Regions from separate parts of the Rhodococcus sp. IEGM 1330 genome, predicted to be linked through region 2. Evidence: riboswitches for the same ligand, from Rfam matches in the RefSeq annotation. Region 2 holds a riboswitch; each other region holds the start of a gene.
What was found. Region 2 has a riboswitch for S-adenosylmethionine ahead of R4P57_RS21085 (aminotransferase class V-fold PLP-dependent enzyme). Riboswitches for the same ligand answer to the same signal wherever they lie in the genome.

Region 1 (7,668 bases), on a different contig from region 2:
CGGAAGACCTTGTGGCGCGAGCAGGATTCGAATTCGACGCCGCGATGGCCACCACTCGAACGAACATGGTCTCCAACACTCTCAAAAGTCGACGCCGCAGAGGCACGTGCACTCGTCCTGTTCGGTGACATCGTCAGGGACATTCGCGGCGAGATCGCCTGCGACGCCCAACAGCATGCCGAGGCAGCAGTTTCCGAGGGTGCGGATGCGCTTACCCCACTTGCTCGATCCGACGTCGCCGTGTTGGCACTGAACAGACACTTCGACAGCGATGGGACCGCGGAGCCCCTACTGTATGCGGCCGACGCGCTGCTGAGTGCAGGGCCTCGACGGGTGACCGCAGCCGCGTACTGGTTCCGCGCTAACGCGCTGGACAGACTTGGAGACGCATTATCGGCTGAGAAGGCGTTGGAGAAGGCACTCGACGCCGACTCGCATTTCGAGCCGGCGGTGCTGTCTCTCGCCGAGTATGCGTCGACGCGGGGAGATGCAGTCCGTGGACTGTCTCTGCTCGGACGTATAGACCCCGCCGCTGGCGCGGACCTACGGAATATGCAGGAGCCCTGCATCCCTCAGGATCGCCCTGATCTGGGGCGTAACGACCGCTGCTGGTGCGGTTCGGGTCGTAAGTACAAGGTGTGTCACCTCGGAAGGAACGTTCTGTCGCTCGAAGAGCGCGCACAGTGGCTCTACCAGAAAGCCAGTGGCTATGCGGCAACGGCGAATTCCGCAGATCTAATCCTCGGTCTGGCCCGAACACGAACGGCGCATCTCGGCGATCGTGACGATGTCTTGTCGAAGGCCTTCGATGAACCGTTCGTCAGCGATGTAGTGCTGTTCGAGGGCGGAAAATTTGCCGAGTTCGTGAGTTCTCATGGGCCGCTACTGCCGGCCGACGAGTTGATGTTGGCCCAGCAGTGGCTTCTGGTGGAGCGGTCGATTCACGAGATCGAATCGGTCAGCCCCGGAGAAGGCATGTCGCTGCGCGACATTTGTACCGGGGATCGACACGACATTAAAGAACGCTCGGCGAGCCGACAGTTGACTGCATGAGAATTCATCTGCTCGCGCGTCGTACCCGTCGGTGCAGAGTTTCAGATCTTCGGTGGCATCGAACCTGTCGATCCGGCGCAACGAACGAAGCTGATCGAGATCCTCGACGCCGACCCTGTCGATCCCGAAGATCTGGTGAGTTTTCTCAGTGCGCGGTTGGCTCCTCGCCGAATCGAAAATCGTGACGGCGATCCGGTGGCGTTGTGCGAGTCGGTCTTCGAGCTCGGTGAGGTCGGTGGACTACGGCGGAGGCTGAGCCGCAAATTCGGGGCCGCGGGGGGGAATCGCTGGTACTGGAAGGTCGGAACGAGCATCCTCGGAAGACTCACCCTGGACGGCACCCGATTGACGGTGGAAGCAATGTCCGAACGCCGAATGGACACGTTGATCGACGATGTGATGACCCTTCATCCGGATGCGGATCAGATGAGCGACAGGCGTTCGTCGGCAGAGGAAGCGATGGCCGAGACATTAGGGAATGGCGGAGAACCCGTCGAAATGGCTCCAGAGCTCATTGCGCTCCTCGAAGAGCAGGTTCGCGAATACGAACAGAAGTGGCTCACCGAGTCCATCCCCGCTCTCGAAGGTTGGACGCCACGCGATGCCGCGGCAGATCCGACTCGTCGCGATGATCTGATTCGTCTCCTCGATTCTTTCCCGGACGAGGAACGAACTGGTCCGATGAGCATGCGTCGACTGCGCGACATGCTGGATCTGTGAAAAACGCGTCGATGCTGCTCGCCTGAGATGCGCGAAGCACGGGCGGACGAAAGTCGATCGGCCGGTGCGGCGATCAAGGTCCAGTCAATCCCTATGGACCGCGATTGCGTCTACCGTGAGGGTTGCCGCGAACACCGATATCGCCGCCACGATCAGCGCGACGAAGGTGCACTCCGGTACGGGTGGCCCTGGAGTGTTGCCCAGTCATCGAGGGATGGTTCAGTCCCGGCCGCGGGGTCCGACGATCCAATCGAATGGAGACGGCGTCGCACCGATCGGCAAACGCCAGGCGCACCTGCGTCCGATCAAATGGAACCGATGCGCTGGTAGCTGCGTCCAACACCACGGATGGGTTCCAAGGACGGAGTGCTGTGAGCAAGATGCGATTGCTGATCGGGAGTGCGGTCGGACTGATGCTGGTGGCAACCGGCTGCGGAGGGGCGTTCGAAGGCGTGCCCGTTGCGGCGGCACCGTCGACGACATCGGTGATGACAACCGCTCCGGCGAATGGGGCGTGGGATCCGTGCACCATCCCGGACTCGGCAATCGAAGACGCGGGCTTGGCGGTGGAGACAAAGTCCTGGAACCTGGTGGGAGATCTGCCGATCTCTGAGGACTGGCTGACGTGTTTCTGGACCAATCCGCTGCCCACGCCGTGGTATCACCTCGGCATCTTCTCGTCCACTGAAAGCCTGGACTACCTACGCGAGCGGGGACCGTTCGAGAATTTCCAGCCGATCGAGGGGTTCGATGGCGTGCGCTTCCAGCGGACCATCAAGTACGACGAGGTCAATTGCGGCGTCGCTTTCGGACGCCCGGGCGGCGTCGTCTATCTGAATCTCGATGGGATTGCAAGGACACCAGCTCTCGCGGATCCGTGTGTCGAGGTCGAACGGTTGGCGCGTTCGCTCCGACCGTCCATGCCGGCATCGAACTAAAAGGAAGAAGAAGCGATGGGTTCAGAGACGAACGAGCTTGCGGTATCGATGCAGCAGTGGCAATCGCTGTCGATGCAAGCAGAGTCCGGACAGCTCGAGATCCCCGATGGCGTGGCGTTCCGGTGCGATGAGGTCTGCGCTGCGTACATCAGACACCTGACGGAAATGCTGGCGAGGACGAAAAACCTGGTCGACGTCGAGGCGTTCGGCACCCTCGATTCGGCTAGGCAGCTCGGGAGGAAGTTCGAGAAGATTGCCCACAGTGGCGATCGATCGTTGCGGGTCGTGCTCTTGCAACACATCGAGGTCATCGAGCTGATGCGGTCGGTGTTCAAGCGCTATTTCGACGAGGTGGAGTACACCGATCAGCGGACGTTGAAATCCATCGGCGAGATCGCGGAGGGTCTGAGCAAGTGATTTCATACCGGAGTTGGTGTGATCGGAGCTGGTCTACCGTCCGTCCGAATGATGCTGCGCTGGCGTCGAATCGGTAGTGAGCTACCTCTGGCTCGCTCAACCCAGCGCCCCTGTCAACTTCCTTCAGTATCGAGCAGAACGCTTCGGCTGCCTTGCTCCTGAAGGGGCCGAGCGTTCTGTTCGATCAGGGTGCGGAATTCGTCGAGTTGCTCTGCCGAGGCCTGTACCGGAGTGGTCATCACAATCCACTGCACGCCCTCGGTGCACGGGGGAGTGGTGAGGGATCCGGTGTAGCGCACATTCGTCCGATCGGCAGGTAGCAGAGCCGCGGGATCGAAACTACTGAGCTCCGCGGTGTCGCCGACGGGAGGCAGTTCGTCGAAGTAGTTTCCCAATGCTGCGTTCGCTGCCCCCCTTGTCGATCAGGACGCTGACGACGGTGATGCTTCCGTCTTCTGCGGTGTGCACCAGATGCAATTCGGCGTCGTGGCGGACGCCGTCCAGTTCGTGCTCGGCCGGTTCGTGGAGGTGGAACTGCGTCAGCGCAAAGTGCTTGTCGCCGAGGATCACCTCCGATCCGGGTGTCTTGTCCGCCTGTACCGTGTGTCTAGTGTTCTTCAAGGCGATAACGCCTGTGTTGTAGGCGAATTGGAGCGACGGAAGGTCTGCGGCGGTGGCGTCGTGGAGGTTGATCGGGGATTGGGCCGACGTGTCGGCGCAGGCACCCCAGTCAGGGCTGAGGGTCGGCCACGCGTCGGGGTCGAGTTCGCCGTCGTACTGGAATTCGGTCGCTTGCTGCGCCCCTGCTTCTTCCGCTGCAGCGGCGGCGCTTGCTGCAGGTGTGGTCGTGTCAGTGCTGGATTCAGCGCTGGGCGTATTCGAGCACGCTACGAACAGGAGCGGGACGGCCGCGACAAAGGCAGCACTGCGAGCAAGGCGAAGCATAATTCCTCCCAACTAGATGTAGAACGCACCTAACGAAATATGTCTATCACACTGACCGATTGCCGCTTCGATGGCGGGCGGAGTGCGAAATCGATCCGAACTCGGGGCGATCCGATCCATCGGATGGTGCATGTCGTACCGCGCGTCTACGCTCGGAGGTGGTTCATGAGTGGCAGCTGTCGGTACCTGGCCGGCTGTCCGGCAACCCCGTCTCCATCGACAGGGTGCCCCAGGGGAAGAACCGGCGCGTCCCGCAATCGCAGGCGCGCAAGTCGATGGAGGGTTGCACCTCCAGAATGAGGTGAACAATGTCCGGTAGTGACGAACTCGAAGCAGCACAGGCGAAGTGGGAACCCATTCCGCCGGAACGCCGTCGTACCTGGTGCCAGACGCTACTGAGTTACCCGCCGATTTGGTACGGCGTGTTCCCGATGCTCGAGACTCGGAGGCTGGTACTCGAAGGCGGGTACGCCAATGCCGAAGCTTGGATCGAGCTCGCGAAACGTGCTGAGGCAGTGGGTTTCACGCCTCAGACGTGGCTGATCTTTCGGCAGAGTCTCGAGCCGTCCTATCTGAAAGGTCGTTTTCCTGCGCATCCAGAGAACATGCCCAAGCGGCGTGGGAACGGTGGTGTCGAGACGGTGGTCGTCGACCCCGAGGACTTTTCCGTATGGCCATGGCTGTTCGAGGCGGGGTATCGCGCGGGCGAGGCGACCTTGCAGACGCTGTCTCGCTGAAGCCGTCTATCAGCCGTCGGCGTGCGGCTTCTCAGTGGAACCGCGGGCGTCGCTGCTGCGTCTGATGCTGTGGGGCGGCGCTCGGGCCGCGTCGGGGAGGGGCGGAAATGGCAGTTCCAACTGATTTCCCACCAGTGGTCTACGTGCCGTGCGTCGAATCGGTGGCCACGCCCTACGAAGACGGTTTGGGTAGCGTCGGCGACGCTATCGGTGATGGTGCTGCGGCAGTTGCCGACACGGGGTCGGCAATCGGCGAACTGGCGACAGGGGCGTGGGATGCGATTTTCTGACGTGCAGACCAGTGAAGTGCGGCGCTGGGTGGCATCGCCTGGGTCGATGATCGCTCGAAGCGCGATCTTCGGGGTTGCGGCGCTGATTGCTCTGTACTTGTGCGTGGTGGGTGTCGTGGAGGGAATGATCGCCCCTGCGCTGTCGACATTCGGATTTGCTGTATTCTGCATCAGCACAATGGCTTTCGCGTGGACCAACGTCCCGTCGATTAAGACAGGCTCTGACGTCGGCCCTTGGGTGCAGGGATCGACTGTGCGCTACAACCCGGTGAGCTTGAGGTTGCTCGTCGTGGTGGTCAGTTCTCTGTCGACCTGCGTGATCGCGATGGGTTTCACCTCGGGTGGGGTGGGGTGGGATGGGTGCTTGCGGCGATGGGGCTTTCCATGGCCTCGCTCCTGATTCCAATCCTGTTGCGCAGTATTCGCAACGGCTACCTCGAGCTCTCGGACGACGGTATTCGCCACCGCGGCTGGGCATTCGACATCCAGGTACCGTGGGCGGACATCCGAGACACCGCTGTGGTCGTGGAGTCGTACCCGTTGGTTCTGGTGAGGGTCGACGAGTTGGCGAAGATGAACCGTCGCTTCACAACCTTGCTCCGGAGAATCGAAATTATGCCGAAAGGCAAGTACATCGAACTCGACTGCAGACGCTTCGATATCCACCCGGTTGCGCTTGAACAGTGGATTCGCTTCTACATCGACAACCCGGAGGCCCGAGTCGAACTTGGAACCGATGCAGCAGCAGATAGATTGACGGGCGTCGGTGTACAGCGCGCCTGACCGAACTGTCCGAGGTCATACACGAGTTCCGGTACGCCGGATCCGGAAATCGTTGCGTACGAGTTGATCGGACCCCTTTTGCCGAGATCCGATTCGGGTTCCATGGCTTTGCTCTACGGCCACGCGGGTTGCAGTCCGCCTGGCCGGTCAGGCACCGCCATGGTGGCGTTGTCAACGCGGATCCAGAGGCGGCACAGGCGTTCCGGCCCGAGTCCGCAGAGTGAGGTCACAGCCCAGCGCATTCGCGATGGCGATCGCACCGTCGAGTTGGATCGAGTCTTTGCCGCCTTCGAGAGCTTGGACCGTCGATCGCCCCACGCCGGCAAGCAATGCCAACTCAGCCTGAGTGAGGCGTAACTGAAGCCGACGTGCGACGAAGGCGTCGGCCACCTCGCTCGAATATCTCCGGCTTCGTCATCGCGGATCGGCCATATTCGCTCCTTGTGCTTGCGAGTGCATGCATAGGTGAGGGTACGCCTCATGGTTGAGGCGCCACATCCGGTTATGCCTGTGAACGACGGCATAACGCCGTATCCGAACGTCGAATCGCGCGTGTCGGTGGTCCGTTCATTGCGATACTGAATCGACATTGCCTGTACCGGGGACGGGCCCATGCAGTCTCGACCGGCTCGGAGTTGGCATGTCCACGAGAACGTTCATTGCAATCACCGCAATAGCTCTGGTCTGCGCCGGCTGCTCGAGCAGCCCCGACGAGACACCGAGCGAAGCTGTTCCTGTCACGAGCAGTTCCAGCGTCACTGTGTCGGCATCGCCTACCTCCAACGTGGACGTGCCGGCGGCACCTGAGCCGCCGCCTGTTCCTCAGCCTCAACCAGTCACCTACGAGTGCGGCGACTTGGATCTGTATCAGTCCGGCACTGCCCTGTACTCAGACGGAACGACAGGGTACGAAGCCGAATGCGACACGTACGTCGCGCCGGCACCGCCTGAATTGAGATACTGCGATTACGGCGGCACCGCGGTCTTCACCGATGGGTCGTACGAGGTGAACGACCCGAGATGCGCGGCGACCGCGCCGGTGCCCGATGCAGGGTATCCGTACAACGAATCCGAGGATCGAAACGGCGATGGCGTCGTGAATGGCTACGAGCGGTGCGGAGTCCTGTGCGGAGAAGAACCCACCAGCGGGGACATACAAACCCAGTACGGCTGCGAGCAGGGCTACATCACAGGTCCGCAGTGCGAATAGATTGACCCGTGTTCGGCATTTGCCGTATTGCCGGTGACCCGTGCGGCATAGTGACCACCACTGTCCGTTTGCGTCGAAGGTGGAACCTCCGTGGGGAATGCAGTGAAGACCGGACGCGACAAGTGGGTCGTCGTCGATGTCGAGACCTCAGGTCTGAAGGCATCCCGTGATCGGGTGCTCAGCGTGGCCGCTATGACGGTCGACGAGGACGGACGCGTGGGACGCGAACTGTCGACTCTGGTCAACCCGGGCTGCGATCCCGGTCCGGTACACATCCACAAACTGACGCCCGAACGGCTTGCCGGCGCGCCGACGTTCGACATGATCGCCCCGCAGCTCATGGATCTGCTCGACGGTCGAACCATGGTCGCGCACAACGCAAGTTTCGACCATGGCTTCCTGAAGCTCGAATCGATGCGTGCGGGCATCGACATGCCGACGAAGCAACGGTTGTGCACCGTGGCATTGTCGAGGCGACTACAACTCGACACTCCCAACCACAAGCTATCCACCCTGGCTGCGCACTGGAAAGTGCTGCAGTCCAATGCACACGACGCCTACGACGATGCCCGCGT
Region 2 (7,668 bases):
AGTAGACAGCCCCCTTGGTGAAGCCGGCCCGGTCTGCGATATCGGTGAGTTTGGCTGCGGCATAGCCACGTTCGGTGAATTCTTCGGCTGCCGCGGCGAGCAGTCGGTCCCGTACGTCGGTGCGTTGAGGTCGTCGCCGATCCTGTGTCGACCCCCACTTTTCTTGCTCGTCGGCATTCACGATACCTAGAGTATTGAATACCTCGGGTATCGACAAGATTCAGGAGTCACCCATGCGCAAGATGTCATTGCTCGCCGCCGCAGTGCTCGTACTTCAGCTCGGCTTCATCCTCAGCTACGTCTCGGCGTTCCATCAGCCGACTCCGCACGCGATCCCCATCGCGGTGGTGACCGAGGCCGGTCTCCCCGAGGGGCTGGACCAGCAGACCGCCGACCGTCTCGACGCCATCGACGGCACCCCGCTCGAGGCACGCACCGCGGCCGACACCGCGGAGGTCCGTTCACTGCTCCGCGATCGGGACATTCTCGGGGCGTACGTCATCGGCGCCAACGGAACGGACACCCTCATCACCGCGAGCGCGGCGGGCAGTTCCGTGGCCACCGCGCTGGAATCGATCTTCACCGAGGTCGACGCCGCGCAGGGTCGCCAGTTCGTGGTCCGCGACGAGATTCCGGTCGGCGTGCACGACAACCGAGGGCTGTCCGGCTTCTACCTCTCGGTCGGCTGGGTCGTCGGCGGGTACCTGCTGGCTGCCGCCTTCGGACTGCTCATCGGCGCTCCGACCTCCCGCCGCGAAACCTACGTCCAAGTCGGCATTCTCGCGGTGTACGCGGCCGCATCGGGTGCGCTCGGAGCCTTCCTCACCACCCATGTCCTGGAAACCTTTGCCGGCCACTGGTTTCCGCTCACCCTGCTGGGTTCCGCGGTGGTCTTCGCCACCGGGTTGTTCACCATGGGCCTGCGCGCACTGATCGGCGTTGCCGCGGTTCCCGCCGCGATCGTACTGTTCGTGATCCTCGGAAACCCCAGCGCAGGAGGTGCTTTCGGGGCAGACGTCCTACCGTCGCTCTATGCTTCGATCGGTCGGTGGATCACCCCGGGCATCGGCACCGAGGGCGTTCGCAGCATCGTGTACTTCTCCGGCACCGGGCTGGGGCAACCCGCACTCGGCCTGACGCTCTACATCGCGATCGGCGCACTGCTGATGGGCGCGGCCGCAGTGCGTCGCCGGTCCGTGCACAACCCGGTGAGCCGACGCGAAACCAGTAAAGTGTGATTCCATGACCTCCACTTTCCCTCTGCCATTGCCCGATCTCGCCGTCCGCACACTCGGAGGCGCAGTCGTGTGGGCGAACGACGAGACGTTCGCGGAGAAGGAGAATCTCGTCCGGCCGGGCAAAGCCGACTATTCGACGGCGACGTTCGGACACAAGGGTCAGATCTACGACGGGTGGGAGACGCGACGCCGACGCGAGGCCGGGTACGACGAGGCGATCGTGCGTCTCGGAGCGCCAGGGGTCGTCTCGGCTGTCGTCGTCGACACCGCGTGGTTCACCGGAAACTATCCGCCGGAGATCTCGATCGAGGCCGCCGAGGTCGACGGATTTCCATCACCGGAAGAGCTTCACACCCAGACCGAGTGGACCACCATCGTCCCGCGCAGCCCGGTCAACGGCGACAGCGAGAACAGGTTCGCTGTTGCCTCCGACGCGCGGTGGACGCACGTGAAGCTGTCGATCTATCCCGACGGCGGAGTGGCGCGGTTGCGGGTGCTGGGTCGCGGCAAGCCCGACCCCAAGTTCCTCGCTGCCGGTCCGGTCGACCTGGCTGCACTCGAGAACGGTGCGTACGTCTCGGCGTGCTCAAACATGTTCTACAGCTCACCCAACAACCTGCTCTTCCCCGGTCCCCCGCGGTCGATGGGTGAGGGCTGGGAGACCTCGCGTCGACGCAACGACGCGAACGACTGGGTTCAGGTGCAGCTCGCCGGTACCGGGCACATCTCTCTCGCCGAACTCGACACCACCTGCTTCCTCGGAAACGCGCCAGGTGCGGCATCGCTGCGGGGCCGGCTCGGCGACGGCGAATGGATCGAACTGTTGCCGCGAACGACGCTGCAGCCCGACACCCGGCATCGCTTCGTACTCACCCACGACACCCCGGTCTCCGAGGTGCGAATGGACATCTTTCCCGACGGCGGCATGGCGCGATTGAGACTGTTCGGTGATCTCGCGGGAGTGGAGCCTGCGGAATGACCAGATGGGCAAGCCTTCTGCGTAAACGGTCGCGGGGCAATAGGGTTGGACCATGTCCCGGCTACTTCATCCGAATGCAGCCCATGTGGCCGACACTCTGATTTCACGTGGTCATCACGGGGTGGTGGTGAACAGTCCGGAGGGCACACACACTGCCGCCGATGCCGCTGCGGCACTGGGCGTCGAGGTGGGCGCGATCGTGAAGTCGATGGTGTTTCTGCTGGGCGACGAGCCGGTGCTGCTACTGGTCTCCGGTGCCCACAACGTTCATCTCGAGCACACCGGTGAGCGTCTCGGCGGCACGTTGATGCGCGCGCCTCTCGACACGGCCAAGCATGCAACCGGGCAGCCGATCGGGGGGATCGCCCCGGTCGGCCACCCCACCAACCTGGACACGTTCGTCGACCAGGATCTGGCCGGATACGCCGAGGTGTGGGCGGCCGCCGGTCACACCAACACGATATTTCGGTCCACGTTCACCGAGTTGGTGCGGATCACCGCAGGTCTGGCGATCGACGTCACCTGACCGTCAGCTCAGGACGCGAGAGTCGGGGCGATCGGTGCGCCGAGGACCGCGTCGACGACGTCGATGTCGAGTCGGGTGCCGCGGGATTCGAGCAGCGGCAGTACTCCGTTGTTGATCAGACCCGACTGGCGAGCGACATCGCCGAGCACGGTCAACGTCACGCCGTCGGCCACATCGGCCGCAGTGACATCGGAGATCAAACTGGCCAATCCCGCCGGCGTTCCGACGTAGCGGATCGACGACGGGCTGGTCGGCGCATCCAGTGCGGAGAATTCCCGACGGGCCGTCCGGGCATCGGCCGCGATGTGGATCTCGAGGTCGAGAAACACTGCCGTGCTGTCGGCAGATTCGCCGCGGTCGACGGCCTCGGCCCGCACCCGGGCTCGATGTTGCTGGGATTCCCGCAGGTCGGAGGCCTGGATTCGGACTACGTCCGTCTCGGGAGCGGCGGTCAGTTCGGTCCAACCCGCAGTGAATTCGACGGCGACGCGGGTGAAGTTGTGCGACATGAGTGATGGTCCTGATTCTTCAGTCGGTGAACGCATTCGGTCGGAGCGGAGCCGAACTCGAACACGACCCGGACGCAGTGCGGCACAGATCCACGTATCTGTTGCACCAATGGCGGTTGCCCGTCCACACGACACTCACGGTCATGACGCCATGCTAACTGTCTGCGGGGGTGCACGGGGATCCAACCCACGCGGCGCTGTGCCCACCCACCCCGTCCACCCGTCCGGCCAGCTCGGGGAAGGGTCGCGGGTCGGGTACGGGGTTCCACCAGCCGGCGTCCTCCGCGTAGTGCCAGTTCGGTCCCGACTCGACCAGGGCGGCGAGGGCGTCGACGAGTCGATCCACATCGGCCGACGAGCTGCCGAGGCCGATACTGGCTCGAACCGCTCCGGCCGCGTGCCCCAGCCTGCTCAGCAGTGGGTGTGCGCAGAACTTTCCGTCGCGCACGCCGATTCCGTGTTCGGCGGACAGGTACGCAGCGACCTCACCGGGATCGCGTCCGGCGACGGTGAAGGTGACGATGCCGACACTGTCGGGTGAGTCGGCCCACACCTGGAGCTGCTCGACGCCGTCCAGTGCGGCCAGCCCGTCGCGCAAGCGGGACGATAGCTCGTGCTCGTGTTCCTGTAGTTCTGCGTCGTCGAACCCGGCGATGGCCTCGCAGGCCGCAGCGAGTGCGGCAACTCCGAGCACGTTGGGCGTGCCTGCCTCGTGCCGCTGCGGTGCCGGAGCCCAGTCGGTGTGTTCGATGCTCACGCTGCGCACCGCGCCGCCGCCGGCCAGGTGCGGCTCACCGAGGTCGAGCCAATCACGTTTTCCCACAAGCACTCCCGCGCCGAACGGGGCGTAGAGCTTGTGCCCGGAGAACGCGAGGTAGTCCACGCCGAGTGCGTCGATGTCGACCCGACGATGCGGCACCAGCTGAGCACCGTCCACCGCGATGCGCGCGCCGTGCCGATGTGCAAGAGCGGCGAGTTCCGCGATGGGCAGCACCTCACCGGTGACGTTAGATGCACCCGTGATCGCCAGCAGCGCAGCAGGTTTCGCGGCGAGTTCGGCGTCGAGACGCGCGATGGTCTCGGCCAGGGTCGACGCAGCCACCACCACTCGTCGATCACGCCACGGGAGCAGATTCGCGTGGTGTTCGATGTCGAGCACCACGGTCTCACCCGGCACGCATGCGGCCAGCAGGTTCAGCGAGTCGGTGGTGTTCCGCGTGAACACCACCACCGAGTCCTTCTGCGCACCAACGAAATCGGCGACGGTCACCCGAGCCTTCTCGTACGCCGCCGTGGAGACCCGTGAGGCGTAGCCGGCACCGCGATGCACACTCGAGTAGAACGGCAACAGCTCCGCGATCCGATCGGTCACCGCGCCCAGTGCCGGCGCGCTGGCGGCGTAATCGAAGTTTGCGTATGTGCATGTGCCGCCCTGCACCAGCGGTACCTGCAGATCCGTGCCCGAAACAGGGGCAAAAGGAGCACAGGGGCGGGAAAGTACAGATGTCATGACAGATCAAGCCCTCACGTTCGAGGGACCCGCAACCGAAGGATGTGGTGAACGAGTCCGCGCTTGCCGCGCCGGTTTTCCGGCGTCAGCCTGGTCGTCACCCGGAGCACCCCACCGCGGAGGAGGGTTGCCGACCAGCTAGCCGGGGCTTGATGCTGGTACTCGTGACCGTGGGGAAGACGATCGCAAACTCGCTGCGGTTTTGTCAAGCCGGGACTCACACGTAGGCAGCAGTAGGATTCCCGCGGTGGGAAGGCGCGCTCGTTCACCTGCTGGCAAACAGAACGTGAGATAACCAACGGCGCTGCTGTTCGTCAGCACCACAGAGTCATTTGCCAACGCAGAGTTACATGCAAAACGAATGAGAAGGACGCCCGGTTGTCTGTGCATCAAGAGAACGATCTGCCGGGTTCGAGCGCGGACATCGCACCTGCACCGGCGGCGTTTCTTCGCTCACCCCAGGCTCCACCCGCCCGGACGCTCATCGACGTTCTCCACGACACGGCCCATCGCTTTCCCGACGCCCCCGCCATCGACGACGGAACCGTGTCGGTCAGTTACTCGGAGTTGTTGGACGACATCGCCGAGGGCGCTCAGTGGCTCGCCAACGCCGGTGTCAGGCGCGGCGATCGCGTCGGCATCCGCATGCCGTCGGGGTCGTTCTCCCTCTATGTCGCGATCCTGTCGATTCTGAACGTCGGTGCCGCCTACGTTCCGGTCGATGCGGACGATCCGGAGGAGCGCGCCGAGTTGGTCTTCGGTGAGGCACAGGTGACGGCCATCGTCACTGCGGGCGGCATCGCCGCCGGTACTGCCCCGAAGCAGGACGTTCCTCAGCACGACCTTTCCGAACACAATGCCGGACCGCCCACCCCGCAGGACGATGCGTGGGTCATCTTCACCTCCGGTTCCACCGGCACACCCAAGGGCGTTGCGGTCAGTCATCGCAACGCGGCGGCGTTCGTCGACGCCGAGGCCCGCATGTTTCTGCAGAAGGACCCGCTCGGTCCGGGCGATCGGGTGCTGGCCGGACTGTCGGTCGCGTTCGACGCGTCGTGCGAGGAGATGTGGCTGGCGTGGCGGCACGGTGCGTGTCTGGTTCCCGCGCCCAGGTCGTTGGTGCGGTCCGGTTTCGATCTGGGCCCGTGGCTCGTCTCCCGCGACATCAGTGTCGTCTCGACGGTGCCCACGCTCGCGTCGCTGTGGCCCGCGGTGGCGCTGGAAGCGGTGCGGTTGCTCATCTTCGGCGGCGAGGCATGCCCGCCGGAGTTGGCCGAGCGCCTCGCCGTCGAAGGCCGCGAGGTCTGGAACACGTACGGCCCCACCGAGGCGACGGTCGTCGCGTGCGCGGCGATCATGGACGGCACGGGTCCGGTCCGGATCGGGCTCCCCCTCGACGGGTGGGACCTGGCTGTGGTCGACGCCTCCGGCACTCCGGTGCAGATCGGTGAAGTCGGCGAGTTGGTCATCGGCGGCGTCGGGCTCGCTCGGTATCTCGATCCGGCCAAGGACGCCGAGAAGTACGCGCCCATGCCGTCCCTCGGGTGGGACCGGGCGTACCGCAGCGGCGATCTGGTCAAGCTAGAGCTCGAAGGTCTGTTGTTCCAGGGTCGCGCCGACGATCAGGTCAAACTCGGCGGCCGACGCATCGAGCTCGGCGAAATAGACAATGCGCTGCAAGCACTTCCGGGCGTCGGCGGTGCGGCGGCCGCCATCCGCAAGACGGCCGCAGGTAACTCGGTGCTCGTCGGATATCTCGCCAGCACCAACCCCGATTTCGATCTCGAAGCCGCTCGCGAATTGCTCGCCGAGCAGTTGCCTGCAGCGCTGGTTCCGCGGCTCGCTCTGGTGGACGAGATGCCCACGCGCACCTCGGGCAAGGTCGACCGCAATGCGCTGCCCTGGCCCCTGCCCGGCATGGCGGGCGCGTCCTCGCTCGGCGGCACGGCGGGGTGGGTGGCCGAACTGTGGACCAACATCCTCGGCGCGCAGGTTTCCGACGAGAACGCCGATTTCTTCGCCAACGGCGGTGGCTCGCTCTCGGCTGCTCAGTTGGTGACGGCGTTGCGCGAGCGGTTCCCCGAGATCACCGTCGCGCAGCTCTACGACCACCCGCGACTGGGTTCGCTGGCACAGTATCTCGACGACCTCGAGCCTGTCGTCGAGGCCATTCCTCGTGAGGTCGCACCGACGTCGCGCACCGCGCAATGGGCGCAGATCGCGGCAACGGTTCCGTTGACCACCCTGACCGGATTGCAGTGGGTCACCTGGCTCGGGCTGCTGTTCAACGTCATGTCGTGGTTCGGCGACGTGCCCTGGGCTCCGACGCTGTCGTGGTGGTGGGTGCTCGTCGCATTCATCCTGTTCATCACTCCGGTCGGCCGCATGGCGATCTCGGTGATCGGATCTCGCATCCTGTTGGCGGGCTTGAAACCGGGCGCGTACAGGCGCGGCGGCAGCATGCACGTCAGGCTGTGGGCGGCAACGAGATTGACCGATGCCAGTGGTGCGTCGAACCTCTCGGGCGCACCGTGGATGGTCTACTACGCGCGCGCTCTCGGTGCCAAGATCGGCAAGGGTGTCGACCTGCACACGATGCCGCCGGTCACCGGCATGCTCGAACTGGGCGACGGCTGCTCCATCGAGCCCGAGGTGGATCTGTCCGGGCATTGGATCGACGGCGATCTCGTCTACATCGGCGGCGTCGAGATCGGTGCCGGCGCCACCGTCGGCGCCCGCTCGACGTTGTTGCCCGGAACCAAGGTCGGCAAGAATGCCGTCGTCACCGCGGGCTCCGCCGTCGTCGGTCGAGTGAAGGCCGGTCAGATGTGGTCCGGTTCGCCGGCCCAGAAGGTCGGCAAGGCCGATCACCCGTGGCCCGCGGAAACGCCGCCGCGCGCGACGAA
Region 3 (7,668 bases), on a different contig from region 2:
GTCGACGACGTCGAATGCATACGCTCCGCCGATTCGATGGGCCCGCAGCGTCACGGTGCTCGAATGGGGGGAATGCCGCACGGCGTTGTCGACGAGGTTGGTGATCACCTGTGTCATGCGAGATCGGTCGGCCACGACGGTCGAATCGCCGGGCGAGACGACAATCGACACTCGTTCTCGGTGAACGGAGGTCGCATCCTCGAGGAATTGCCGCACCGCGAACTCCTCCGGGGCAATGGTGAGTACACCGCCCTCCACCCGCGACAGGTCGAGCAGTTCGCTGACCAGATCTCCGAGTCTCTCGGTTTGGCGCAGCGCCACCGACAGCGTCGCGGGATTCGCGTCGGTCACCCCGTCGACCATGTTCTCGAGCACAGCACGCAGGGCAGCGATGGGCGTCTTCAATTCGTGCGAGACGTTGCCGATGAGTTCGCGGCGGTACTTCTCGGCAGCTTCCAGATCACTTGCCATGGTGTTGAACGCCGTGGCGAGCTCGCCCACCTCGTCCCTGGACGTTGCCCGCACTCGCGTCGAATAATCGCCCCGCGCCATCGCTTTGGCGGCCGATGTCATCTCGCGCAGCGGTGACGTCATGCCGTGGGCGACGAATTGCGTTGCGGCCAAGGACACGACGAGCGCTGCGAGGAGGGTGTAGCGAAATTGCCAACCCGCTCCGATCCAGAAGACGACGCTCGCGAGCACCAGCACTATGCCCACGACGAGCGAGACCTTGAGCTTGAACGACCGCAACGGATCCAACGGGCGCGGCAGCATTCGCGTCATCGCGGCGACTCCACGGCGTAGCCCACGCCGTGCACGGTGCGGATGAGATCGCCACCGAGTTTGCGGCGCAACGCTTTCACATGAGAATCGACCGTCCTGCTGCTGGCCGAATCGTCCCAGCCCCACAGTTCCGACAGCAGTGTTTCCCGCGAGACCGCAGTGCGCGGCCGAGCAGCCAGATAGGCGAGGATGTCGAATTCCGTTCTGGTCAAGTGGATGTCGCCGGAGGGATTGGTCACCCGCCGTTCCCGGTGATCGATCTGCACGTCACCGACTCGAACTGCCTGAGGTACGGCGGCCACCGTGCGCTCGGCACGCCGAACCAGGGCGTGCACGCGAGCGACCAACTCGCGCATACTGAACGGCTTACCCAGGTAGTCGTCCGCGCCGACACCCAGGCCGACGAGCATGTCCGTCTCATCGGACTTGGCCGTCAACATCAACACCGGGACCGGGCGGGACGCCTGGATACGGCGGCACACTTCGAGCCCGTCGAACCCGGGGAGCATCAGATCGAGCACCACCACGTCGGGATCGATCCGGGCGCACGCGTCGACGGCAGACGGGCCGTCGGCGGCAGTGACGACCTCGTACCCTTCGCCGCGCAGCCGAGCGGCAACGGCCTCGGAGATCGTGGGCTCGTCGTCGACGACGAGAACTGTGCGGCTCATGAGAACTGACCCTAGAGGGCGCACGTGGAGGAGCCCGTCGGGAAATGTGGAGGTTCGGTGAAGGTTCGAGCAGGGCGTTTCACGTCGCGTCGTCAGACGAACTCCACTACGCAATTAAATTAGGATGGGCTACCCTTCCCGATGTTAGCCAACCCTTCCGAAAGGCGTCTCGATGCGCATCCGACCACTTCACCGGACCTGGGCGGTGTGTGCGATTGCGCTGACCACCGCGGGGCTGCTGACTGCATGCTCGAACTCCGCCGACGAGGCGTCACCGATGGCCGGTACTTCCTCCGCCTCGGCGGCTTTCCCGATCACGATCGAGCACGCGTTCGGTGAGACCGTCGTCCCGGAAGAGCCCACTCGCATCGTGGTGGCCGGATACACCGAGCAGGACACGGTCCTCGCACTCGGCGTCGTACCGATCGGCGTAACCGAGTGGTACGGCGACCAGCCCTACGCCACCTGGCCCTGGGCACAGGCCGCGTTGGGCGATGCGCAGCCCGAAGTTCCGTCGGCCACCGGCGACGGCTTCGAGGAAGAGAAGATTGCGGCGCTGCAACCGGACCTGATCATCGCCACGAACGCAGGCCTCACCGAGGACACCTACACCAGGCTCAGTGACATCGCACCGACCCTCGCCCAATCCGACTCCTCGACCGCCTACTTCGAGCCCTGGGACATCCTGGCCGAGAAGATCGGACGCGCACTCGGCAAGAAGACCGAGGTCGATGCCCTGATCGACGGCGTGAACCAGAAGTTCGCCGACGCTGCGGCCGCAAACCCGGAATTCGCCGGCAAGAAGGCGATCTTCCTCCAGAACGCGTTCTACGAGGGCAAGGCGATCGCGTACCAGGACGGGTTGAGCACGGACTTCCTGACCAAGGTGGGCTTCGTCATTCCCGACGAGATCGACGCCTACGTTCCGGCGGACGGCGGCGGCCAGGCGAGCATCCCGCTCGAGAATCTGTCGGTTCTCAACGCGGCCGACGTGCTGATCTGGGGAACCGAAGGCCCGGGCGACCGCACGGAATTGGAGAAGGAGGCGGTGTACGACGCCCTCGAGCCGGTGAAGGACGGCAACCTCGTGTTCACCGACGGCGTGACGGCGGGCGCGATCTACTTCACCAGCGTGCTCAGCCTGCCGTACGTGATCGACAAGCTGGCTCCGGCTCTGGCCGAAGCCCTCGGTGGAACGACAGCAACGATCACCGGCTGACGGGACCGGTCGCCTATTTCGAGGGCGAGCGCCTGTCCATCCACATGGCTGTGGCGAGTACACCCAGACCGGCCACGGCCAGGCCCGAACCGACGGCGGCGGGTGCCGTGTAGCCGAATCCTGCGGCGATCACGGCGCCACCGACTGCCGCTCCGATGGCGTTGGCCAGGTTGAACGCGGCATGGTTGAGCGATGCGGCGAGCGTCTGGGCGTCCTCGGCAACGTCCATCAACCTCGTTTGCAGACCGGGTACCACCGAGGAGCCGGACGCGCCGATGAGGAACACCAGCAGTAGGGCGGTGATCGGATTGTGTGCGGCCACGACGAACACAGCAAGGAACACGGCAGTGGCGGCCAGGCCGACGAAGGTGCCCTTGAGCTGGTACCGGTCGGCGAGCCATCCGCCGGCGTAGTTTCCGACGACCATTCCGAGTCCGTAGATCATCAGGGCCACCGGAACGAAGGCGCGGGCGAGACCGGCGACGTCGGTCAGAGTCGACGCGATGTAGGTGTACACCGCGAACATGCCACCGAATCCGACGATGCCTACGAACAGGGTCATCCACACCTGGCTGCGGCGCAGTGCGCCCAGCTCGGTGATGGGGCTGGTGGTCGGCATCGCGTCGAGCCGTGGCATCCAGAGGACGAGCGCGGCGACGGTGAGGGCACCGATGACCGCCACGAGAGTGAATGCACTGCGCCATCCCAGCGCCTGCCCGATCCAGGTCGCCACCGGTACGCCGACGACGTTGGCGACCGAGAGTCCCATCATCACCATCGCGACGGCCTTGGCTCGCTTGCCCGGTTCGGCGAGGTGGGCAGCGACCAGCGCCGCTACGCCGAAGTACGCACCGTGCGGCAGACCTGCAACGAATCGCGAGGCCACCAACTCGTTGAAGCTGGGCGCGAAAACCGTGCCGAGGTTTCCGAGGGTGAAGGCCACCATCAGCGCGAGCAGCAGCATCCTGCGCGGAACGCGGGCAGCCAGGGCTGCGATGGTCGGCGCGCCGACGACCACACCGAGCGCGTACGCGGAGATCATGTGGCCGGCCGAGGGCTCGGAGATCCCCATCGTCGTCGCGATGTCCGGCAACAGACCCATCGACGCGAACTCCGTGGTGCCGATCCCGAAGCCGCCGATGGACAGGGCCAACATCGCCAGCTTGCGGCGGGTCGAGTGCGGTCGGTGACTGACACTCAGGCCACTCGACACCTTGCCGCGCACAGCGCTGACTCGGGACAGAGCGGAATCGGTGACAGTCACAGCAGTACAACCTTCGTGTGGATCGGGGACGTGAGCAACGAGAACGGTGGCTCGGCGAATCGATTCAGCAGAGCCCAACCGAGTAAGGGAACAGCCAACCGAACCATTGTCTTCCCCCAGGCAACTTGTTTTCGAGTCGCGGCACGGTGATTGTCCTCACCCGAGCATCTGCTCGAGCTCTACCTGGCACCGCGCGCGTGCCCTTGTTCCGGTGGGGTGCCGTCACCCGCTAAGATCTTCGCCAGGTCATGAGTGCCAGCATCGAGCCCCGGCTTGCTGGCCGGCAACCCTCCAACCGCGGTGGGGTGCCCCGGGTGAACGACCAGGCCGATCCGGCACGCGGGTGCCGTATCGACAAGCGCGGGTCCGCAGGAAGCGGACCCACTGAACCTTCGGTCCCCAAGGGGCCGAAGCCTGTCAGGAGGTTCTCTCATGTGTTGCTGTACCGATACGCCCCGTAACGCTCGACTTCTCGAGCTTCATTCGACATTCGATTCGTCTTAGACAGACTCGTCTCAGAAAACGGAGTATCACCAGCCATGACCGATTCCACCCCAGACGTCGTCGACGCCACCGGAGCACCCACCGAGGATCCGTTCACCGATCCCGCAGCCAACTGGAGCTTCGAGACCAAGCAGATCCACTCGGGTCAGACCCCGGACGGCACCACCAAGGCTCGTGCGTTGCCCATCTACCAGACCACCTCGTACACGTTCGACAACACAGATCACGCAGCCGCACTGTTCGGTCTGGCCGAGCCCGGCAACATCTACACCCGCATCATCAACCCGACTCAGGATGTCGTCGAGCAGCGCATCGCCGCGTTGGAAGGTGGCGTCGCGGCATTGTTGGTGGCGTCGGGTCAGGCCGCCGAGACGTTCGCGATTCTCAACCTCGCAGAGGCAGGCGACCACATCGTGTCGAGCCCTCGTCTCTACGGCGGCACGTACAACCTCTTCCACTACACGCTCCCCAAGCTGGGCATCACCGTCTCGTTCGTCGACGATCCCGATGACCTCGAGCAGTGGCGCGCGGCAATCACCCCGTCGACCAAGGCGTTCTACGGTGAGACGATCTCCAACCCCAAGAACGACATTCTCGACATTCCCGGGATCTCGGCGGTGGCCCACGAGAACGGCATTCCGCTGATCGTGGACAACACCGTGGCAACGCCGTACCTGCTGCAGCCGTTGAAGCACGGTGCCGACATCGTGGTGCACTCGGCGACGAAGTACCTCGGCGGACATGGAACGGCCATCGCGGGCGTCATCGTCGACGGTGGCACGTTCGATTGGACGCAGGGCCGTCATCCCAACTTCACCACCGCGGATCCCAGCTACCACGGCGTCGTGTTCGCCGATCTGGGTGCGCCCGCGTTCGCGTTGAAGGCACGCGTTCAGCTGTTGCGTGACATCGGTGCTGCGGTCTCGCCGTTCAACGCCTTCCTCATCAGCCAGGGTCTGGAAACGTTGAGCCTTCGGATCGAGCGGCACGTGGCGAACGCACAGAAGGTCGCCGCCTTCCTCGCCGGTCGGGACGACGTCGTCTCGATCAACTACGCCGGACTCGAATCGTCGCCGTGGTACCAGCGCGGGCAGGAATTGTTGCCGAAGGGGCAGGGCGCGATCATCGCGTTCGAGCTGAAGGGCGGTGTGGACGCGGGCAAGAAGTTCGTCAACGCACTCACTCTGCACAGCCACGTCGCTAACATCGGAGACGTGCGTTCACTCGTCATCCACCCCGCATCCACCACGCATTCCCAGCTGACTCCGGAAGAGCAGCTGGCATCGGGCGTCACTCCCGGCCTGGTGCGTCTCGCCGTGGGCATCGAGGGAATCGACGACATCATCGCCGATCTCGAGGTCGGATTCAGCGCGGCGGCATCTTGAGTCACAGCTGCGACACAGGCGTTCGTCCGGAGGCGGTTCTTCCGTCTCCGGACGGGCGGTTGGGAACAATCGACATCGGTGGTCTCGATCTCGAGAACGGCGCTCGCATCCCCCAGGTCACCGTCGCGGTGCAACGCTGGGGCGAACTCGCCACCGACCGCAGCAACGTCGTACTCGTCGAACACGCCCTGACCGGGGACTCGCATGTGTCCGGTCCGCCGGACGCCGATCATGCTCTGCCCGGTTGGTGGAACGGAATGGTCGGTCCGGGCTGCCCCATCGACACCGACGAGTGGTGCGTCGTGGCGACCAACGTGCTCGGCGGCTGCGGCGGGACCACGGGCCCGAGCAGCGTCTCTCCCGATGGCACGCCCTACGGGTCTCGTTTTCCGGACATCTCCATCCGCGATCAGGTCGCTGCCGAAGCTGCCGTGGCCGACGTCCTCGGAATCGAGCGGTTCGCTGCCGTCGTCGGCGGCTCGATGGGCGGGATGCGCACCCTCGAATGGATCGTGGGCCATCCCGACCGAGTGGCGGCCGCATTGGTCCTCGCGGTCGGTGCCAGGGCAACTGCCGACCAGATCGGTACCCAGACAACACAGATCGCCGCGATCAAGGCCGATCCAGGATGGCTCGGCGGTAATTATCACGACACCGGCACCTCGCCGACGGCCGGACTCGGCATAGCGCGGCGTATCGCGCACCTGACGTACCGAACCGAGAGCGAACTCGACATCAGGTTCGGAAACTCACCGCAGAACGACGAAGACCCGTGGGCCGGTGGCAGATACTCCGCACAGAGCTACCTCGAGCATCAGGCTGCGAAGCTCGTCAACCGATTCGACGCTGCGACGTACGTCCTGCTCAGCGAGGCGATGAACCGTCACGATGTAGGCCGCGGCCGGGGCGGAGTGGCCGAAGCTCTTGCGTCCACACCTGTTCCGACCATCGTCGGCGGAGTCGACTCCGATCGCCTGTATCCGCTCCGACTGCAGAAGGAGATCGCTCGCGAACTCCCCCAGTGCCGCGGACTCGAAGTGATCCAGTCGCGTGACGGACACGACGGCTTCCTCACCGAGGCCGATTCGGTAGCGAAGCTGCTTGCCGAGACGATGGAGCTGGCCCGCCTCGGACGGCGCTGACACCGCTCTTGTTCGGACCGGGCGCTCCAGCCCTGAGGTCAGTCGGTTCCCAGCGGATCGATCGACAGCGACAGAAACACGATTGCTCCGCCGACGCAGCCCAGCGCCAGCACATCGAACACGCGACTGCGCACTTGCAGTGTGCCGACACGCGTTTCCGGCAGGCACAGCCGCAGGACGGCCGCCAGCAGCGCTGCGCATCCGAAGATGAACGCGCCGCGCCGCCAGCGATCGGCCAGCACCAGAACGAGCGCGGCGAGGACGACGACCGAGACTGCGACGATCGGTAGGTTGCGCGCGACTGCCGCGCGAAATCCCGCGTCGGGCTCCCTTCGCGCGTCCTCTGCATCGCTCACGTCTGGTTCGCTCAGCTCTCGGCGGCGACGCGTTCGGCGCGCTCGACGACATTGGTGAGCAGGAAGGCCCGCGTCAGCGGTCCGACGCCGCCGGGGTTGGGCGAAAGGAATCCGGCCACCTCCGCGACACCGTCGGCGACATCGCCGCGCAGTCCGTCCTCGGTGCGGGTCACCCCGACGTCGAGCACAGCAGCACCCGGCTTGACCATGTCCGCAGTGATCAATCCGGGTACTCCGGCAGCAGCGATGACGATGTCCGCGCGTGAGACCTCGGCGGCCAGATCACGAGTTCCGGTGTGGCACAACGTGACTGTGGAGTTCTCCGAACGCCTCGTGAGGAGCAG
Region 4 (7,668 bases), 130 kb from region 2:
CGACTGATTCGCATCGTCATGCGGGTTGTCGTGGTTCCTCGTCTCTGACATCCCCGTGGTGGTCGGGTGGGTAGAGGACTTCTTCTGGGTGGTGTGCGTGGTTGATGAGTCCACGGCGCTTGGGGTCCATTCCAGTGGGTGGATGCCAGAGGGTGCGGCCCGGATAGCGATGGGCTGCTGTGGTTTTGGTGGTCGCCCACTTGCCTGGTCCGGTGCCGACGAGTGCGTGGTGCATGTCGCAGCCGAAGGTGAGGGCGTCGATGTCGGTGTAGCCGCCGTCGATCCAGTCGGTGACGTGGTGGGTTTGGCACCAGGTTGCTGGGCGGGTGCAGGAGGGAAAGCTGCAGCCGCGGTCTCGGGCGATGAGCACGATCCGTTGGTCGGCGGAGGCTATCCGTTTCGATCGGCCGAGGTACAACGTTCTGCCGTGGTCGTCGAAGATCGTGAGGTAGTGGTGGGCGTGGGAGGCCATGCGGATGGCGTCGCGGATGGAGATGCGGGATCCGGTGGCGGTCATGGCGTATCCGCTGCCGGCTTCGAGATCTTTCAGGGTCATGGTGACGATCGCGGTGACGGGCAGGCCTCGGTGGGTGCCGAGTGTCCCGGAGGCGAGTGTCTGCCGAAGCGCTAGTTTCAGGGCGTCGTGGTGACGTTCGCGCTGGGTTCGTCGATCACGAGCGGCAGCAGCGTCCCGCACAGCTGCCTTGTCCACGGTGTCGTCGTCGACGCCGGTATCGGATCCGGAGTGCCCGCCGGGTTCAGTAGCGCCTGCAGTGTCGTCGGAGTCATTTGCCTCTGTGCCGCAACCACAGTCGGTCCTGGAACCACAGTCGGTCCCGTCACCGCAGTCGTCGTCATCGCAGTCGTCGTCACTGTTGCGGTCCGTTCCATCCCACAGTCCTGCGTCACTGGATCCGGCATCGCGGGGAGTGGGCTTGGGCTTGGACTTGGGAGCAGTGGCGCTGCCGCTCCCGCTGTTGTCGTCGCTGCTGGTTTCGTCGTGGACGATCGATGTCGGGTCGGCCGGGTTGTTGACTCCGGGTTTCGCGGCTTTGGAGAACAGGGCCTCGAGGTAGGCCCGTAGTTCGGGGTCGACGCAGAAGTTTCCTTCCGACATACCGTCGGCACCCTGCTCGCCGAGGTAGAAGAACGCATCCCGTCGCTTCCGCGGCTTCGGTGGCTTCGGTGGCTTCCCGTCCTCGTCTTCGTCTTCGTCGTGATCGCCGTCGGGGTTGAGGATCGAGTCCAGATGCGCCACCAGCGGCGCGAAGTCGTCGGGTCGTCGGGTCGATGCGTAGCCCACCAATTGCTCTTCGGCGAGATCCCGTGTCTGCGGATCGACACTCGACGGCAGATGGCGAAAGAACTCCCGAATCATCTGCACATGCTTGGCATCGAGCAACCCCGCCCGCAACGCGTCCGCGGTTCTCGGCAGCAGCGGGGGCAATACTTCGCCGGAGAACGCGGTGCGATCACCCAACTCCCCGGCCAGGCGCACTCGTGCTCCTGCTGTTCGTGGGGTGATCCGCAGCATCCACGCCACCGAGGACGGCACCGACCCCGGGTACACATCGAGACCGTGTTGAGCGATCAGTTCGTTGAGCCAGGTGTACGAGTACGCCGTCACAGACCTGGTCATCGTTTCCATCCGTTGGATCACTGCACGCCGGTCGGCATTCGTCCACGACACCGACGCCTGATCCGCCAACTCGGCGACCGCGGACTCGACCTGATCCACCAACGCCGACAACTGCGGATCGGACACGTCAGGGGCGGGCGGCACCGTCTCGATGCCGTCCACCCCTGATCCGCCGTCCCCCGAAAGCATGAACAGAATCTATCGCGACCCACCGACAAGTATTCGAACATGCGTTCCCGTTAGTGCTCCGCTGTCGAAACGGTCCAGTCGGGGTCGGAGTACCGCACTATGTGGTGGATTACACATCGATGACAAATGTGACGTTATCGATTTCAAGCAACGACGAGTCGCGTAGATGCTGGTGGCGGCGTTCAATATCTCCCAAGGCGGACGTAACGACCACAGCAGTGTTGCTTGATTCGGCGACGAAAGCCACTGCTTGCTGTATCTCCGAACTCGAGTGTCGAGCCGGTATCCAATGTTGTGTTGACCCAGTGGGGATGATCGACATGAACGACGCATTTCGTTTCGCCGCTTCGTGCAGTTCACCGAAGGAACTGATCACTCGACTTCAGTTCGGTACGACGGACCTGTGGCCGGAGGATGTTGCCCTTCCGGCCCGTTGGCGCTACATGGCCGACCTCATAGATTCCGATCGGGGCATGCTCGTCGAACTCGACGGTGCACTGTCGACGCCGGTTGTGGACGCGCTCGTTGCGACGGCGGAATTGTGTAGGCAATCGGCCACCGAGTCTGTCCCTGCGGCCGACTGGGAGTATCTCCGGCGGGCTTTGGGATGGCTCGAGCGCGGTAGTTCCGGTGTCGATCGCGCTCTCATCGCCGTGGGCGACGAGTTGGCACTGATCGGGCTCGACGGTGTGGAGCAAGATTTCTCAGTCGCGACCTGGCTGTGCATGGACGTGCTGGATCAGTTCGCCTCCGGTGAAACGATCGGATACTGGATGGGGCGCGTGAAACTTTGGTCTTCGAAAATGGCTGAGCAGCAGTACAATTCAGGTCCGATCGGTCGAGAAGGCTCTGAGCTGACAGTTGCCGTCTGACTGGTGGGGGTCGTCCCGTTCGTACTTTTCGGATCTTCCGTCGGTGAGTCGATTCCTACCCCGGTTGGCAACTGCCCCGACCCTCTCGTAGTATCGGAAACCGTAGGACCATCCAGAGCGACCGAGAGACCTGGCTCGATGACGTCGCAGCAACCCCCCGCTCGTCGGGTGCGGGTGCTACCGCCGGGACCGATGGAGGAAATGCACATGAATACCCGAGTAGCTGCAGGCTTCGTCGACGGATGCCGTCGGATTCATGTCGATCTGTGCCGTCTGAACGGTTCGACCTGTCTTAGCTGACATTTCGGCACCCGTACTTTTCGACACCACACCTCATCATCTGCACGAACTCCTTCCTGGGCACACGTGGCTCGGACGAGGGAGTTCCTATGCGATCGACCAGATACCGGAGACACCCACGTGTCCACTCGCCCTGTACTTTTGGTGGCCGGAGTAATCGCCGCCACCGCCACACTGCTCGCCGGGTGCGCAGGTAGCGCCACCACCTCGGCCGCCGACGCCGGACCCCCGCAGTCAGGAGGGACCCTGCGTTACGGCCTGTCCGGCGCTCCCACCTGCTCCGACCCGGCACAATCCGGCACCAATCAGACGATCTACGTCACCCGCCAAGTGGTCGACTCGCTCACCGATCAGAACCCGGAAACCGGCGAGGTCGAGCCGTGGTTGGCCGAAAGCTGGGAAGTAAGTCCCGACGCGAGCTCGTTCACCTTCCAGCTGAAAGACGGTGTGACGTTCAGTGACGGCACCGCACTCGATGCCGCTGCCGTCAAGGCGAATTTCGACGCCATCACCGGCACTCTCGGTGCAGCCAAGGCACCTCTGGCCGCCAGTTACCTGACCGGGTACGAAGGTGCCACGGTGGTCGACCCGCTCACGGTCCGCATCGACTTCGCGGCACCGAATGCGCAGTTCCTGCAGGCGAGTTCGACGCCTCAGCTCGGAATCCAATCCATCGCGACCTCGGCGCAGTCTGCCGAGTCGCGGTGCCTGGGCGCCAACATCGGATCGGGACCGTTCACCTACGCGGACTATCAGCAGGACCGCTCCGTCGCCTTGGCCAAGCGAATCGGATACAACTGGGGCTCTGCGGTATTCGGCCATGAGGGCGAGGCGTACCTGGATCGTATCGAGTTCACCATCGTGCCCGAGTCGGGTGTACGTACCGGCAGTCTTTCCTCCGACCAGCTCGACGCCGTCAGTGACGCGCTACCGCAGGATGCTCCACAGATCGAGGCGACCGGTGGCCGGATCCTGACGACATCGAACCCGGGCGTTCCGTTCGGCATTCAGCCCAACGTCACTCGTGGTGCGCTACAGGATCCCGCCGTCCGGACGGCCCTGGTGCCGGCGATCAACCGTCAGGAACTTGTCGATACCGTCCTCGGACCCGACTTCCGCACGGCGACAAGCACGTTGGCCAGCGCCACTCCGGGGTACGTCGAACTCGCCGATGTCACCTACGATCCCGAGAAGTCGAAATCGCAGCTCGATGCAGCGGGCTGGGTTCCCGGTGCCGATGGGGTCCGTGAAAAGGGCGGGCAGAAGCTGAGCTTCAAGGTCATGTACTCGGCCGTGTTCGCCGGCAACCAGGCGATCCTCGAGCTGACCCAGCAGCAGTTGCGCGCCGTCGGCGTCGACCTACAGCTCGAGCTGGTGTCCACTTCGGAGGCGACCGCACGGCAAGGTACCAAGGACTACGACTCCACGTACTACAACAGCACCCGCGCCGACGGTGACATTCTTCGTACCTCGTTTGCCGTCGACGGACGGAACCTGAACGCGCGCGGCCCGATTCCGGATCTGGATGCATCGTTGACGGACCAGCTCTCGACCACCGACGTTGCGGCGCGCAACGAGATCCTCGCAACCGCCCAGCAGCAGGTGCTCGACAACGGATTGTGGATTCCCACGATCGAGCTCTCGCAGGCCGTCGGCGCGGCGTCGACAGTGCAGGATCTGAAGTTCGAGGCCTCCGCTCGCCTGCAGTTCTTCGACACCTGGCTGAGCGGGCAGTAGAGCCATGACCTGCTACGTCGGACAGCGAGTACTGCAGGCACTGGCAGTGCTGTGGGCTGCATTCACCATCTCGTTCATCGTGCTCTTCCTCCTTCCCTCGGACCCGGTCAGTCTTGCCGTGGACTCGGCCGGCTCGGGCACTCCGGCGGATGCTGCGGCCATCGCTGAACTGCAGGCTCGCTACGGTCTCGATCAGCCGGTGTTGGTGCAGTACTGGCATTCGCTGGTCGGGGCCGTGCAAGGTGACTTCGGACTGTCCATTGCCACCGGCCAACCGGTGACGACGGCCATTCTCGACGCGGTGCCCAGCACCCTCGGCTTGGCGGCGACAGCCCTGGTGCTGGCCGTCGTGTTCGGATCCGCGGTGGCCTATGCCGCCACGTACACCCAGATCGTCTGGCTGAAGAACCTGTTGCTCGCGCTCCCACCGCTCGGGGTGGCGGTGCCGACATTCTGGGTGGGTCTGCTTCTGCTGCAACTGTTCTCGTTCCGACTGCGCTGGTTCCCGGCGTTCGGTGACGCCGGGCCAGCGTCGTTGGTGCTGCCTGCGGTGACGCTGGCATTGCCCACCGGTGCTGTCATCGCTCAGGTGCTCGCCACCAGTATGGCGACCACATGGAAGCAGCCATTCGTGGATGTGGCTCGCGCCAAGGGGGTCTCACGCCTTCGGGTGCAGACGCGACACGTTCTGCGACTGTCGTCCATCCCGGCCTTCACGATTGCCGGGGTTCTGGTGGGCACCCTGCTGGCCGGATCGGTGGTGGTCGAGACCGTATTCTCGCGCGCCGGAGTCGGACGGCTGACCCAGACATCGGTGCTGGCCCAGGACATTCCGGTGGTGCAGGGCATCGTCGTTCTGACCTCGCTGGTCTTCGTCCTGGTCAATCTCGCAGTCGACCTGCTCTATCCGCTGATCGATCCGCGCATCGTGCGCGAATACCGGCCCGTGCAGGCCAGTGCAGAACCGGAGAAAGCTCATGTCTGACATCCTGATTCGCGAGACTGCCGTCCATTCGGCAGTTCCCCCGGTAGTCGAAGAAGCACCGGCACCCACGCGGCGCCGGGGTCCGCGAGACGTGTTGAAGCACATCTGGCTCGGTGCCTCCGTGGTCGTGCTGTTGCTGGCTCTCGGGTTCGCGCTGTTCCCGTCCGTCTTCGCCAGCGGCGACCCGCTGGTCGGTACACCGGCCGATAAACTGCAGGCACCGAGCGAGTCGCACTGGTTCGGCACCGACAACATCGGCCGTGACGTTTTCACCCGAGTGGTCCACGGTTCCGGATTGTCGCTGACGGCAACGCTGTTGGCAGTCGGCATGGCCCTGGTGGTCGGCTCGATCATCGGTCTGGTTTCGGGGGCCGTCGGCGGAATAGTCGATGCGGTGTTGATGCGAATTGTCGATGTGTTGCTGTCGATTCCAACTCTGTTGCTCTCGTTGGCGCTGGTGACCGCTCTGGGCTTCGGCACCGTGAACGTCGCTATTGCCGTCGGCGTCACGCTGATCGCCAATTTCGCCCGAGTGATGCGCTCGGAGGTACTGCGGGTGCGCAGATCGCTGTACGTCGAAGCGGCCTACGCCTCGGGTGTGCGGTGGTTCGATGTGTTCCGCAGGCACATCCTCAGAAACTCGTACGGCCCCGTGATCGCGCTCGCTGCTGTCGAATTCGGTATGGCAGTTCTCGCAGTATCGGCGCTGAGCTTCCTCGGTTTCGGCGCTGCTCCGCCCACCCCGGAGTGGGGATCGCTGATCTCCGAGGGCCGCAACTTTCTGGCCACCGCCTGGTGGATGACCACACTGCCGGGATTGGTGATCGTGGCCGTCGTCGTGTCCGCGCACCGCCTCGGTCATGCTCTCGAGAGGCGATCACAATGAGTCCCATTCTCGAAGTAGAGAATCTGCACGTGAATTACGGTGAGACGACTGCCGTCGCCGGCATCGGGTTCACCGTCGACCGCGGTGAAGTGGTGGCCGTGGTCGGTGAATCGGGCTCCGGAAAGTCGACGACTGCGCACGCCCTCATCGGGCTGCTCTCGGGTTCCGGGCGCGTCGTAGGTGGATCGGTGACGTTCGACGGGGAACGGCTCGACACCGCCTCGGACAAGACGTTGAACCGGCTGCGCGGCCGTCACATCGGGCTCGTCCCGCAGGATCCGACCACCTCGCTGAACCCGGTGGTTCGCGTCGGCGACCAAGTTGCCGAGGTGCTGCGGGTGCACGGTCTCGCAGATCGCCGCTCTGCGAAGGTCGAGGCAATTCGCATCCTCGCCGAAGCAGGTCTGGACAACCCCGAAGTTCGGGCGCGTCAGTATCCGCAGGACCTGTCCGGTGGGCAGCGTCAGCGCGTACTGATCGGAATCGCTCTCGCGTGCCGCCCGGAACTGGTGATCGCCGACGAGCCGACCAGCGCCCTCGACGTCACCGTGCAGCGACGCATTCTCGACCATCTCGACGCCAGGATCGCCGAGACCGGTGCCGCCGTTCTGCTGATCACCCACGACTTGGGCGTGGCTGCGGATAGAGCCGATCGCCTCATCGTCATGAGCGCAGGACGGATCGTCGAAACCGGTCCCACCGCAGAGGTACTGGCGAACCCGACGCACGCGTACACACGTCGACTGTTGGCCGCGGCACCGTCTCTGAACACAACCGTACGACCCGCGCGCACCACGGCAGCCGAGCCGATCCTGACGATCAGCGACGTCTCGAAGCGGTTCACCATAGGCCGCGGTGTACACCTCGATGCGGTCACGGGAGCCACGTTGACCGTCGAACGTGGGCGCACCGTTTCGCTCGTCGGCGAATCCGGTTCCGGCAAGTCCACGTTGGCGCGTATCGCGATCGGTCTCGAGACCGCGTCGTCGGGTTCGGTCACGTTCGACGGTGTGGACATCACCGGTCTGCGTGGCAAGGCCAGGCGCGAACTGCGGCGGCG

Region 1: linked by a shared signal. The riboswitch ahead of R4P57_RS18800 (mandelate racemase/muconate lactonizing protein) and the one ahead of R4P57_RS21085 (aminotransferase class V-fold PLP-dependent enzyme) in region 2 are both predicted to bind S-adenosylmethionine.
Region 3: linked by a shared signal. The riboswitch ahead of R4P57_RS01760 (bifunctional o-acetylhomoserine/o-acetylserine sulfhydrylase) and the one ahead of R4P57_RS21085 (aminotransferase class V-fold PLP-dependent enzyme) in region 2 are both predicted to bind S-adenosylmethionine.
Region 4: linked by a shared signal. The riboswitch ahead of R4P57_RS21745 (ABC transporter substrate-binding protein) and the one ahead of R4P57_RS21085 (aminotransferase class V-fold PLP-dependent enzyme) in region 2 are both predicted to bind S-adenosylmethionine.

What each region holds. Positions count from the first base shown of each region.
Region 1 is NZ_JAWLSB010000008.1:94,625-102,292, reverse strand. Features, by position in the region: gene R4P57_RS18830 (hypothetical protein) at 1-128, shown strand, start outside; gene R4P57_RS18825 (SEC-C domain-containing protein) at 334-1,053, shown strand; gene R4P57_RS18820 (hypothetical protein) at 1,189-1,773, shown strand; gene R4P57_RS18815 (DUF3558 domain-containing protein) at 2,154-2,711, shown strand; gene R4P57_RS18810 (hypothetical protein) at 2,727-3,128, shown strand; gene R4P57_RS26835 (carbonic anhydrase family protein) at 3,242-3,523, opposite strand; gene R4P57_RS18805 (carbonic anhydrase family protein) at 3,468-4,073, opposite strand; SAM riboswitch class IV at 4,235-4,353, shown strand; gene R4P57_RS18800 (mandelate racemase/muconate lactonizing protein) at 4,382-4,810, shown strand; gene R4P57_RS18795 (hypothetical protein) at 4,918-5,100, shown strand; gene R4P57_RS18790 (hypothetical protein) at 5,485-5,883, shown strand; gene R4P57_RS18785 (helix-turn-helix transcriptional regulator) at 6,055-6,273, opposite strand; gene R4P57_RS18780 (hypothetical protein) at 6,524-7,093, shown strand; gene R4P57_RS18775 (TerD family protein) at 7,184-7,668, shown strand, end outside.
Region 2 is NZ_JAWLSB010000010.1:16,316-23,983, reverse strand. Features, by position in the region: gene R4P57_RS21110 (TetR/AcrR family transcriptional regulator) at 1-181, opposite strand, end outside; gene R4P57_RS21105 (hypothetical protein) at 234-1,238, shown strand; gene alc (allantoicase) at 1,243-2,217, shown strand; gene R4P57_RS21095 (YbaK/EbsC family protein) at 2,270-2,743, shown strand; gene R4P57_RS21090 (hypothetical protein) at 2,752-3,252, opposite strand; gene R4P57_RS21085 (aminotransferase class V-fold PLP-dependent enzyme) at 3,407-4,762, opposite strand; SAM riboswitch class IV at 4,817-4,932, opposite strand; gene R4P57_RS21080 (Pls/PosA family non-ribosomal peptide synthetase) at 5,147-7,668, shown strand, end outside.
Region 3 is NZ_JAWLSB010000001.1:401,603-409,270, reverse strand. Features, by position in the region: gene R4P57_RS01780 (HAMP domain-containing sensor histidine kinase) at 1-783, opposite strand, end outside; gene R4P57_RS01775 (response regulator transcription factor) at 780-1,454, opposite strand; gene R4P57_RS01770 (ABC transporter substrate-binding protein) at 1,627-2,673, shown strand; gene R4P57_RS01765 (MFS transporter) at 2,687-3,829, opposite strand; SAM riboswitch class IV at 4,182-4,304, shown strand; gene R4P57_RS01760 (bifunctional o-acetylhomoserine/o-acetylserine sulfhydrylase) at 4,477-5,826, shown strand; gene metX (homoserine O-acetyltransferase MetX) at 5,886-6,968, shown strand; gene R4P57_RS01750 (DUF3017 domain-containing protein) at 7,007-7,324, opposite strand; gene R4P57_RS01745 (bifunctional methylenetetrahydrofolate dehydrogenase/methenyltetrahydrofolate cyclohydrolase) at 7,336-7,668, opposite strand, start outside.
Region 4 is NZ_JAWLSB010000010.1:141,735-149,402, forward strand. Features, by position in the region: gene R4P57_RS21735 (HNH endonuclease signature motif containing protein) at 17-1,828, opposite strand; gene R4P57_RS21740 (hypothetical protein) at 1,948-2,700, shown strand; SAM riboswitch class I at 2,806-2,899, shown strand; gene R4P57_RS21745 (ABC transporter substrate-binding protein) at 3,121-4,737, shown strand; gene R4P57_RS21750 (ABC transporter permease) at 4,742-5,722, shown strand; gene R4P57_RS21755 (ABC transporter permease) at 5,715-6,608, shown strand; gene R4P57_RS21760 (ABC transporter ATP-binding protein) at 6,605-7,668, shown strand, end outside.